DNA from 4 places in the Kitasatospora sp. NPDC059327 genome. Region 1 is predicted to be linked to each of the others. Evidence: riboswitches for the same ligand, from Rfam matches in the RefSeq annotation. Region 1 holds a riboswitch; each other region holds the start of a gene.
The links. A riboswitch is a leader RNA that binds a small molecule or an ion and turns the genes downstream of it on or off. The one in region 1 is predicted to bind cyclic di-AMP.
Positions count from the first base shown of each region.

Region 2: linked by a shared signal. The riboswitch ahead of ACFXHB_RS11325 (NlpC/P60 family protein) and the one ahead of ACFXHB_RS37060 (transglycosylase family protein) in region 1 are both predicted to bind cyclic di-AMP.
Region 3: linked by a shared signal. The riboswitch ahead of ACFXHB_RS01650 (hypothetical protein) and the one ahead of ACFXHB_RS37060 (transglycosylase family protein) in region 1 are both predicted to bind cyclic di-AMP.
Region 4: linked by a shared signal. The riboswitch ahead of ACFXHB_RS26990 (M23 family metallopeptidase) and the one ahead of ACFXHB_RS37060 (transglycosylase family protein) in region 1 are both predicted to bind cyclic di-AMP.

Region 1 covers NZ_JBHYYB010000102.1:8,103-10,951, forward strand. Annotated here, with positions in the region: gene eno (phosphopyruvate hydratase) at 1-178, opposite strand, end outside; gene ACFXHB_RS37060 (transglycosylase family protein) at 422-1,345, opposite strand; cyclic di-AMP (ydaO/yuaA leader) riboswitch at 1,351-1,521, opposite strand; gene ACFXHB_RS37065 (cytochrome P450) at 1,810-2,849, opposite strand, start outside.
Region 2 covers NZ_JBHYYB010000013.1:149,251-152,099, forward strand. Annotated here, with positions in the region: gene ACFXHB_RS11325 (NlpC/P60 family protein) at 122-1,282, opposite strand; cyclic di-AMP (ydaO/yuaA leader) riboswitch at 1,293-1,447, opposite strand; gene ACFXHB_RS11330 (NlpC/P60 family protein) at 1,774-2,817, opposite strand.
Region 3 covers NZ_JBHYYB010000002.1:98,107-100,955, forward strand. Annotated here, with positions in the region: gene ACFXHB_RS01645 (hypothetical protein) at 1-90, shown strand, start outside; gene ACFXHB_RS01650 (hypothetical protein) at 180-1,451, opposite strand; cyclic di-AMP (ydaO/yuaA leader) riboswitch at 1,454-1,618, opposite strand; gene ACFXHB_RS01655 (hypothetical protein) at 2,768-2,849, shown strand, end outside.
Region 4 covers NZ_JBHYYB010000050.1:37,972-40,820, forward strand. Annotated here, with positions in the region: gene ACFXHB_RS26980 (alpha/beta fold hydrolase) at 1-54, opposite strand, end outside; gene ACFXHB_RS26985 (YiaA/YiaB family inner membrane protein) at 128-418, opposite strand; cyclic di-AMP (ydaO/yuaA leader) riboswitch at 664-820, shown strand; gene ACFXHB_RS26990 (M23 family metallopeptidase) at 833-1,690, shown strand; gene ACFXHB_RS26995 (hypothetical protein) at 1,745-2,734, opposite strand; gene ACFXHB_RS27000 (GNAT family N-acetyltransferase) at 2,777-2,849, shown strand, end outside.

The DNA of each region.
Region 1 (2,849 bases):
AGTAGCGGTTCTTGTCACCGTCGCGCAGCTCCAGCGCCTCGAAGGCACCGGTGGAGGCACCCGAGGGGACAGCGGCACGGCCGGTGCTGCCGTCGTCGAGGCCGACCTCGACCTCGACCGTGGGGTTGCCACGCGAGTCGAGAATCTCACGGGCTACGACGACATCGATGGACGGCACGAGGCATCTCCTAGCGGAAGCAGGTCCGGCTGACGATGGGTGCGGTCGGCCGGACGATTGCGGAGTCGTTACGACCAGAGCCTAACCGCACGGGCTCTCGGGACCACGTCGACCTCGGTCCCGTCTCAGGGTGTGGCCCGGCTACCCGCCAGTAGTTCACCTGGTTGCCCCAGAGAAACAGGCCAGATGCGGACGAAGGGGACCGGATCGGCCCCCTTCGTGGAATCACCGCACCGACGGGCGTCAGCCGAGGTCGAGCACCTGGCCCGGGAGAATCAGGTTCGGGTCGGTGCCGACGGCGCCGCGGTTGCCGTCGTACAGCGCCTGCCAGCCGCCGGACACGCCCTGGGCGGAGGCGATGGTCGACAGGGTGTCACCCGACTGGACGGTGTAGCCGTGGCCGGCGCGCTGCTGGGCCGCGGCGGGGGCGGCCGGAGCGCCGTGGGCGGCGGCCGAGCCGCCGGCCTGGCCGGCGTACTGCTGGTAGACGTCCTGGTGGCTGGTCCAGTACCAGGCGCCGCCGCTCTGGTACCAGAAGACCTTCGTGTCGGCGTCCCAGCCGGACTGGCCGGAGAAGCCCGGGGTCCGGTCCTCCTGGTACGAGTTCTGCTGGTACGTGTTCTGCTGGCCGGCCGCCTTCGGGGCCTGCTGCACCGGCTTCGACGCGGGCTTCTGGGCCTGCTGCTGCGCGGGCTTCTGATCGGCCTTCGACCGGGCGGGCTTCGACTGGGCCGGCTTCGACGCGGTCGGCGCGGCGTCCTCGGAGGTGTCGACCGACGCCTGGGCGCCGCCCTTGCTCAGACCGGCCTTCTGGGAGCAGACCGGCCAGGCACCCGGGCCCTGGGAGTCGAGGACCTTCTCGGCGACCGAGATCTGCTGCGCCCTGGTGGCCTGGTTGGCCTGCGGCGCGTACGAGGTACCGCCGTACGCCTTCCACGTGCTGGGCGTGAACTGCAGGCCACCGTAGAAGCCGTTGCCGGTGTTGATGCCCCAGTTGCCGCCGCTCTCGCACTGGGCGACCGCGTCCCAGGTCGAGGCCGGGGCGGCGGAGGCGCCGGTGGCGGTGAGGAGCGGCAGCGCGAGTCCGACGCCGGCCACCCCGGCCACGGCGATGGCCTTCTCGGCCTGGGTACGACGGCGATGACGGCCGGTTCCGACGAAGAGCATGGGGACGTTCCTCTCCGCACGCCTGCGAGGTGAGCTGTCGGGTTCGGACCGGGAGGTGGCCCGGCCGCGTGGCGCGCAGGCTTTCTGCCCGCGCGGGCGGCTTCACCCCAAGCCGTGGGGGACGGCAACAAACCTGGTTCCCCCGCCCCTGCCCAGGGTTCTGGTCGGTTTCCCGTGACGCGGCGGGCAGGATTCGGCGTTCCGCGCACGAGGTCCGCAGCTGCGAACTCCAGGGAGGGTAGACAGATCCTCACATCAATAACAAGCTCATATCGCAGGTATCACACATAAATTACGGCGCGTGGCCGATCGCCTACCAACGACGCCCCTATGTCCTGGTTGATGGTGGTTCATGTCCCGCGTGCGGGCGTGACGGCGACACCCCGTCAGTGGTCGGCTGCCCGAAGGGGCGGCATCCGGACGCGGTTCGGGGCAATCGCCGGGCGGATTGCCCGGAGTCCGGTCTAGGGTTCTTCGGACCGCTTCTCGGGAGTGAATTCCACCGGGAGGTCGCGAAGTCCACGCATGATCAGACCACCGCGCCAGCGGAGGTTCTCCGGGCTCTCGGCGAGTCGCAGATCGGGCAGCCGGGTGAGCAGGGTGGCGAGCGCCGACCGACCCTCCAAACGGGCCAGCGGAGCGCCGATGCAGTAGTGGATGCCGTGCCCGAAGCCCAGGTGCGGATTGTCGGTCCGGGCCAGGTCCAGGGTGTTCTCGTCGGCGAACCGCGCCGGGTCCCGGTCCGCCGCCGCCAGCACCACCAGCACCGGGTCACCGACCGGGATCTCCACTCCGCCGATGGTCAGCGGGCTGGTCGCGAACCGCCAGGTGGCGAGCTCCACCGGCCCGTCGTAGCGCAGGAGTTCCTCGATCCCGGTCTCCAGCAGGCCGGTCTCGCCACGGGCGATCGAATCCTGCAGCAGCGCCCGCTGCCCGGGGTCGCGGAGCAGCGCGTAGGTGCCGTTGCCGATCAGGTTGACGGTCGTCTCGAAACCGGCGAAGAGCAGGATGAAGGCCATCGCCGCGGCCTCGTTCTCGGTCAGGTGCTCACCGTGGTCACTGGCCCGGATCAGGCCGGAGATCAGGTCGTCCCCGAGATCGGCCCGCTTGCGGTGGATCAGCTCCGCGAGGTAGGCGCGCATCCGCTTGACGGCGCGCCCGACCCCGCCGCGCTGCCCCCCGCCGTGGCGGATCATCATGCCCGCCCAGTCCCGGAAGTCGTCCTGGTCCTCGGCCGGCACGCCGAGCAGGTCGCAGATCGCGTAGATGGGGAGCGGGAAGGCGAACTCGTGGATCAGGTCCGCCGAGCCGCGCTCCGCGAAGCCGTCGATCAGCCGGTCGGTGAGCTGCTGCACCCGGGGCTCGAACTCGGCCACCCGGCGCGGGGTGAACGCCTTCGAGACCAGCCGGCGCAGCCGGGTGTGGTCCGGCGGGTCGATGTTCAGCAGGTGGGTCATCAGATTGGCCTGACGCTCGCCCGGGATACCGACCCGGCCGGCGCGGT
Region 2 (2,849 bases), on a different contig from region 1:
GTCCAAACCCCTCTCAACCCGAATATTTGACCCGCATTCGGACATCAGACCGGTCCACCGCGAAAGCCGCAGGCCCGGCCTCCCGCGAGGGGAGACCGGGCCTGCGGCAGCGGACGTCGGATCAGACACGCACGATGGCCGAGATCGGCAGCATGCTGGCGGTCTCGTACCGGACGTTCGCACCGGGCTTCGGCGCGTGGATGACCTGGCCGCCACCGACGTAGATGGCGACGTGGCTGCGGTCCGCGCGGTAGATGATCAGGTCACCGGGCTGGGCGTTGGCGATGTTGGTGCCGACGTTGGTGCCGACGGTGGCCTGGGCCTGCGAGGTGCGCGGCAGCGACACGTCGGCCTGGGCGTAGGCCCAGCTGGTGAGGCCGGAGCAGTCGAACGAGCCCGGGCCGGAGGCGCCGTAGACGTACGGCGCGCCCAGCTTGCTCTCGGCGGCGGCGATCGCGGCGGCGGCGCGCGAGCCGTTGGCGGCGGGCGCGGACGGCGCGGCGGCCGCGGCCGGGGCGGCGGGCTTGGCGGCCGACGAGGACGAGCCGGCCAGGTTGTCCCGGGTGTTGTCGCGGGAGGCCCGGTCGGCGTCCGCCTTGGCCTTGGCCTCGGCCTTGGCGGCGTCCGCCTTGGCCTTCGCCTCGGCGGCGGCCTTCTCCTCGGCCGCGCGCAGCGCCTGGCGCTCCTGCTCGGTCAGCGTGTTGAGCAGGTCCTGGGCCTTGGCCAGCTTGCCCTGGACCTCCTCCTTGGAGGCCTTCAGCTGCTGGGTGGTGGCTTCGAGCTCGGCGAGCTTGCCCTGGGCCTCGTTGCGGTCCTGGTCGAGCCTGCGCTGCTGCTCCTGAAGGTCCTTCAGGGCGTTGGACTGGGTGCTGCCGGCCTGGTTGATCGCACCGGCCTGGGTGAGGAAGCTGTCCGGGCTGGACGAGAGCATCAGCTGGACGGTCGGCGATATGCCGCCGTTGCGGTACTGCTCGCCGGCGATCTCGGCCAGGCCGCCCTGGGCCTCGGTCACCGAGGCCTGCTGGCGGGCCACCTTGTCCTGCAGCTCACCGACCTGCTTCTGCAGCTCCTGCTGCTTGGCCTGGGCGCCGTTGAGCTTCTCGGTGGCCTGCTCGGCCTGCTCGTTGAGCTGGTCGACCTGCTCCTTGACCTGGTCCTTGGTCGGCGTCGGGTCGGCGTGGGCGCCGGACTGCGCGGAGAGGGCGACCGCCGCTGCGGCGACACCGGTCAGGATCGAGACCCGGGCGCGGCCGGCGGGCTTGGGACGACGATGGGACGCCACGAAGGCGGACTCCTTCTTCCTACGTCCGCCTACCGGGTGAGCTGACGGGTTCGGGCCGGAAGCGTGCCCTACGACGCCTCACCGACCGTTCTCACGGTCGACCTGGCGCCGATTCACCCCGGAGGAACATGGTTCCCCGGCTCCGCTCCACAGCGCCCCCGACCACTGGGCTCCCCGTCGGGCAGACGACCTGCCCCGCTGCTTCACGAACTCGACGGCAACCCCCGCCGCCACCCGGACTGGGTGATCGACTGTGCGGTGGTTCGAGGCACGACCCTAGTAACAGAACCGTGATCCGTTCAAATCCTTGTCAGAAAAATGCCGGAAGAATATCCAAGTTCACTTGTGAATATGACCGAGTGTGATCAATGATCTACGCGGAGCTGATCGTTTGTCACCGCGACGCCGTGAACGCCGACGCCACCCCCGATCAGGGGGTGGCGTGGATCACAAGGCCGCGTCCCGGCCCGCGGGCGTGTCGTGCCGGTCCGTCAGACCCGGCGGATCGCGTTGATCGGCATCGCGTCGGCCTTCATCACCTTCACCACGTCACCGGTGTGCGGCGCGTGCACCACCATGCCGTTGCCGATGTACATCCCGACGTGGCTGCGGTCGGCGCGGTAGATGATCAGGTCGCCCGGCTGGGCCTCGGCGAGCGAGGGCACCCGGCTGCCGTAGTTGGCCTGCGCCTGCGAGGTGCGCGGCAGCGTGACGCCGGCCTTGGCGTACGACCAGACCATCAGGCCGGAGCAGTCGAAGCCGCTCGGCCCGGTGGCGCCCCACTGGTACGGCGAACCCTGCTTGCTCATCGCGTTGGCGACGGCCGCCCCGGCCATGCCGCTGGCCTGCGGCAGACTGCCCAGGTCGGCCCGCTCGCTGCCGCGCGAGGCCCGGTCCGCCTGCTGCTGGGCGGCCTTCAGCGCCGCCCGGTCCGCCGCGCTCAGCGAGTTCAGGAGGTCCTGAGCCTCCTTGAGCTTCTTGTTGACCTCCGCCTTGGACTGGTTCAGGTCCTTGGTGGTGCTGTCCAGGGAGGCCAGGATCGCGGCCGCCTCCGCCTTCTGCTGGTCCAGCCGGCGCTGCTGGTCCTGGAGGCCCTTGAGCGCGTCGGCCTGGCTGGAGCTGGCCTGCTGGACGCTGGACGCCTTGTCCAGGTAGCCGGACGGGTCGGAGGAGAGCATCAGCTGGACGGACGGGTCGATGCCGCCGGTGCGGTACTGCGCGCCCGCCACCTCGGCCAGCCCGGCCTGAAGCTGGGTCATCTGGTCCTGGCCGCGCGCCACCTGGTCCTGGAGCTGGTCCGACTGCTTGCGCAGCTGGTCGGCCCGCTCCTTGGCGCCGTTGTACTTCTCGGTGGCCTGCTCGGCCTCCTCCTGCAGCTGGTCGATCTGCGCCTTCACGTCCTCCTTCTTGGGGGACGGACTCGGCGCGGCGTGCGCGGCGACCTGGGCGGAGAGGGCGACCGCGGTCGCCGCGGCAGCGGTGAGCACGGAGACCCGCGCGCGGCTCGGCTGCTTGGGACGGCGGTGGGTGGCCAAGGGACCGGCTCCTTCTTCCAACGGACTCACCC
Region 3 (2,849 bases), on a different contig from region 1:
TACGTCGCGGTGCGCGGCGACGACGACCGCAACGAGGCGAACAACCGGCAGCCGTTCACGATCCAGGTCGTGGAGACCACCGAGGGTTGAGCCGGGCCCGGCCGCCCGTGACGGGCCGACCCGGGCCGTACCGTGCTGAGCCGTGGTGGCCCAGGACGGTACGGCCCGGGTCGTTCCGCCTAGCGGTAGACGCGGACGTAGTCCGCGGCGAAGGTGATCGGGGCGGTGCCCGTCGGCGCGGGGTGGTACTGGCCCGCGCTCAGCGAGAGGTTGAGGATCAGGTACGCCGACCAGTTGGCGCCGACGCCCTTGCCGTCCGAGTAGACCTTGGTGCCGTTGACGTACCAGTCGACCGAGTTGGCGCCGTAGGAGGTGCCGATGGTCACCCAGCCGTCCTTCGCGATCGCCTTGGCGTCCGTGTAGTACAGGTGGCCCGGGTTGACGTGGTTGGTGAGCTCCAGCAGGTTCGGGTTGTCGGGGTGGTACTCGAAGGAGTCGATCTCCCCGTTGCCGTTCTTCCACGTCCAGAGCGCCGGCCAGGCGCCGGTGCCGGCCGGGAGCTTGACCCGGGTCTCGGCGTAGTCGCCGGTCTTCACCTGGAAGCCCTCGCCGGAGTACTCGGTGGTGAGCAGCCCGGTGTCCCAGGACTGCTTGCCGTTCTCCAGCTTGTTGGCGCCCGGCTTGGCGGTGAAGGTGGCGACGCCGCCCGAGACGCTGACGTTGTTCTTGTTCAGCCAGTCGAGCTTGTTGTCGTCCGGGTTGTGGTTGCCGTAGCGGTACGCGCTGCTCTTGTCCCCCGTCCAGCGGGAGCCGTAGGCGATCGGGCCGCTGAACTCGTCGGACCAGGTGAGCTTCTTGCCGGCGACGGGAGCGGTGGTGGCCGGGGTGCTCGTCGTGGCGGTCGCCGACGGCGAGGGGGTGGGCGTGGAGGTGGCCGTGGGGGTCGGCGTGGCCGTGGGGGTCGGCGTGGGCGACGGGGTGGTGGTGCCGTCGGAGACCACGAGCCGCTGCGAGGGCAGGTTGTGCCAGGCCCCCGCGGAGTCCTGCCAGAAGCCGAACTGGGTGTAGGTGCCGACCGGCAGGGTGCGGGCACCGGTGGTGATCGACAGGCCGCCCGGGCAGATCCGCGCGTTGGCGACGTTGCCGGGGAAGTCCAGGTTGCGGCCGGCCCCGTCGCGCACGCCGACGCCCAGCGTCTTCGCGGTGAAGCAGGCCGAGGAGTGGACGGTGAGCGAGGCCGTGGAGGCCTTGCCCGCGACCATGGCGGCCGGGGCCAGCTTGTCCTGGGTGACGGTCGGCGCGGTGGCCGCCTGGGCTCCGGTCAGGGCCGGGACGCCGAGCAGGCCGGCGCCGCTGATGGCGAGCGCGCCGGTGGCGGCGAGGGCGGCCTGGCGGCCGCGGTGGGTGGGGCGGGCGTGACGCGGCGTCGCGCGCCGGGCAGGCTTCTGCATGGCGGTGTCCTCTGTGACGCCTGCGAGGTGAGCTGTCGGGTTCGGGCAGAGGTCGCCCGGCCGCCTGTGGAGCGGCTTCACCCCTAGCCTCGGTCCGCACGCGGGAGCGCGCGGGCCGGGCACTGACCTGGGTCCCCCGCTCCCGTCCGCTGTGGTGCTCGACTGCCGGCCGGCGGGTGGACAGGACTCGGCGTCCCGACGGCGGGGTCCGCGAAGGCGGACCCGTGCAGGCTAGGCAGGCCGTCCGGAAGGCGACAACTCCGGAGGGGATGTTGTCGCGCAGCTCACAGTGGAGCACCGTCGAGTTGATCAAGTGGGCGGTGGAGTTGATCAGTTGGCGGCACCGGCGACTGCCGCCCACGGCCTGTGCCTGGAGAAGGTTGTCGCCCTGCTTGTGGGCGAAGTCGATCGCGAACACCCGGTGGCCGTCGGCGGCCAGGTACTGGGCGAGCCCGGTGGACGGGCAGGCCGACGCCCCGGCGGCACCGCAGCCGCCCCCTGCGTCGGGGGCGGCCCAGGCGCGGTCGGCGTTGTCGTTGGCACCGTGGACGAGCAGCACGGGGGTCGCCCGGGTGCCGGCGTCCCAGCCGGCGGCGGAGTACAGCAGGAAGCGGCCGGAGTACGGCCGGGGGACTCCGCCGAACCAGGTGAGGCGGGCACCGTCCCGGTCGCCGCGACCGTCGGGCGGGTACTGCTCGGCACGGAAGCCGGGCGTGGTGTCGAGGTAGCGCTCGACCTTGGCCCAGCCGTTGCCGGGGGCCGGGAAGCTCGCCTCCAGGGCGGGGGCGGCGGTGTCCGGGGGCGCGGCGGCGGCGGTGGGAGTGGTGGCTCTCGCTGTGGCCGGTGGTGCGCCGAGGAGCAGCGCGGCGACGGTGAGCAGGGTGGTCAGGACGGCGGTGACGGCGGCGGGCGGACCACCGGGGGCGGACCGGGCGGGGGCGGGCCGGGCGGGGGCGGGCCGGGCGGGGGCGTCGGGCGACGCCGGGGTTCTCGGTGCGGACGGTGCGGCAGGGCATCGGCGGCTCCCTGGTCGGGCGCGGGCAGGACCGGGCCCGCGTCCCGGTGGGCCGGTGGGCCGGTGGGCCGGTGGGCCGGTGGGCCGGTGGGCCGGTGGGCCGGTGCCGGCACCGTACGGCCGGACCGCCGGGGCGCCGATGTGCCGGTGCCACACCCGACCGCCGGACCGCGTGGCGTCCGGCCCCGTGGCGTCGGGCCCCGTGGCGGGGTGCCCGCAAGTTCGCCGCGAAGGTCGGCCGGTCCGATAGGTTGGGGGTTCAGCCGTACCGCACAGACAAGAGACGAGGACCCGTCCCGCCATGACCGCGCCCCTGCCCGCCTTCGCCGGCCGCACCTACCTCTTCCAGGTCGACAACGGCGCGGCCTTCCGCAACGCCTACT
Region 4 (2,849 bases), on a different contig from region 1:
GGGCATGGGGGCCTCCTCGGTCCGCCGGGACATCGACTGTGTGCCGATAGCCATAAAGCTAAGGCTAATAGTCTTAGCCGTCAAGCGGGTCCGCGGCCGGGCTCCCGGCGTGCCCCGGCGTCGATGCTCAGACCCCCTCCACCTTGAACGGGTCGTGCTCGGCGAGCAGCTTCTCCAGCCGCGCCTGGTCCACCCGGGTGACGATCTCGTTGGTCTCCTGCCGGTCCCGGATCACCTTGGCCAGGGTGAAGGCGGAGGTGACGGTGTAGAGCAGTCCGATCGCGAGGAAGGCGCGGGTCCAGCCGCCGACCGGCAGGTAGGCGATCCCGACGGCGAGGGCGCCGCCGGAGAGGGCGAAGGAGAGGACGGCCTGGAGGTAGTACGCGGCCGTGGTGCGTGACTGCATCGGTGCGTTCATGGCGTCAGGATGGCGGCGCCGGTCCGGGCCGCACATGAGTAGGAGTACTCAGATAGGGGGTCGTTCGTTGACGTCCAATCACGTTCGGTAGTGTCAGTTGCCGCCAATCCGCCCAAAACGCCCATCGGGTCGCGCGGTGTCCGAGTTGTATCCGGCTGTCCCGAACGGACGGCTTGGAATCAGGGGCTCCTAGGATTAACGTTTGATAACGCAGCGCGGTCCGCAACGCCGTACCCAGACGGCACCGTGCGCCGTCGCCTAATCCCGCCGGCCGGCCTCCGGGCAGGCCAGGGAGCCGGGGAACCACGTTCCTTGGGGTGAATCGGCCGGGCCCGCCCAGCCGTAGGAGACCTTCCTGCTCCGAACCCGTCAGCTAACCCGGTAGGCGCGAAGGAAGGAAAGGAGCGCGCCTCCGTGGCGTCGTCGCACTCTCCGGCACACCTGCCCGGCTCCCCCGCCGGCACCCAGCTGCTCGACCACCCCTGGCCGCCCGCCCACCCGGGCGAGTTCGGCGGGCCCGCCGACGGCGGCCCGCAGGCCGCCGAGGCCAACCGGCACCGGATGCCCCGTCAGACCCGCGGCACCGCTCCGCTGCTCGGCGTCACCGCCGTCGCCGCCACCCTCGGCGCGACCGGTTTCGCCTCCGCCACCCCGGCCGCCGCCCCGGCCGTCGAGGCCCCGGACGAGACGCCGGTCGCGCTCTCCGCGGACCCGGGCCTCGCCCTCGCCGCCCGGATCCAGCTGCAGGCCGACAGCCAGCGCACCGCCGCCGAGGAGGGCGCCCGCCTCCAGGCCGCCAAGGAGGCCGAGGCCAAGCGCGCCGCCCAGCAGCAGGAGGCCAAGCTCGCCGCCGAGGCGGCCGAGAAGGCCAAGCTCGCCGCCATCAACCTGCCGGTGCGCGACTACGACCTCTCCGCCCACTACGGCCAGAGCGCCTCCTACTGGGCCCACCTGCACACCGGCCTGGACTTCGCCGCCGACACCGGCACCCCGGTGTACGCGGTCGGCCAGGGCACCATCACCTCGGCCGGCTGGGCCGGGTCGTACGGCTACCGGATCGTCGAGACGCTGCCCGACGGCACCGAGATCTGGTACTGCCACCTCTCCTCGATCATCAAGGGCTCCGGCAAGGTCGTCCCCGGCCAGCAGCTCGGCAAGGTCGGCGCGACCGGCAACGTGACCGGCCCGCACCTGCACCTGGAGGTCCGCCCCGGTGGCGGCGCCCCGGTCGACCCGGAGACCTGGTTCGAGCAGCGCGGCATCACCCCCTGACAGCACGCCACGGTGCCCCGGCCGTCACCACGACGGCCGGGGCACCGGCGTGTCTCAGACCCCTGGGGCGTCCCGGACCTCGGTCGCCCCGGTCCCGTCGGCCTCCTCGGCCTCCCAGGGCTCGACCCCCTCGTCGGCTGCGTCGTCGGCTGCGTCGTCGGGGGCTCCGTCGGGGGCTTCGGAGAGCTGCGCCAGGTACGCGTCGATCTCCTCCTGGCCCGGCTCCGGAGCCAGCTCCGGGAACTCCTCCACCAGCAGCCGGGGCAGCCCCGGTACCGTCCACTCGCCGGCCAGGTCCAGCGCCGCCTCCACGGCGGCCTCCTCGAACGCCCCGAAGTCCCCGGCCAGCTCGTCGGGCATCGGTCGGCCCAGCGCGGTCAGCTCCGCCAGGTTGCGGTAGCTGCGCCGCATCAGCCCCTGCTCCAGGAGCCGGCGGGCACCGTCGGTGGCCATCCCGACGCTGATCGCCCGGGCGTCGCCCCAGCCCCCGTCGTCCACCGCGTCCAGCTCGCCGGCCGCCTCCAACCCCTCGCACGCGGCGAGCCGGTCCTCCGGCGCCAGCTCCCGGAACGCCGTCAGCCAGCCCCGGACCGCCTCCAGGTCGGTGAGGTCCACGCCGTCCGCGCGCAGCAGCAGCGCGTACAGCCGGGGCCAGGTGACCAGATCGGCCCGGCGCAGCAGCCCGGCCGCCACCTCACCCTGCCACTCGGCCTCCGCGTGCAGCCGCTCCTGCCGCTTGGCGTTCAGCCGCTTCGCGGCCCGCTGGTGGTCGACCAGCAGCCGCACGGCCGCGCCGTACGCCAGCGGGTCCTCCTCCGGCGCGGGCTGGACGTACAGGTAGAGCCGCTCGTACAGCAACTGCTCCACGGCGTCCGAGGTCAGCTCCGGCCAGCCGTCGCGCATCCTGCCCTCGCCCAGCTCCAGCAGCGCCAGCACGGCCCGCACCGGCGCCTCGGCCACCGGTGGGTGGTCCTGCGTCCGCGCCCAGGCGAGCAGTTCGGCGGCTTTGGTGCGCGGGGCGAGCCGCAGGTCTTCTTCTTCCATGTCACGTAAGGTAACCGGAAAGCCCGGGTAGGGTCGGCAGGCATGGTCCCCGTCCGACTCACCGGCCCCCGCCTGGCCATCCGCGAGTTCCACCACGGCCCCGGCGACGTCGACG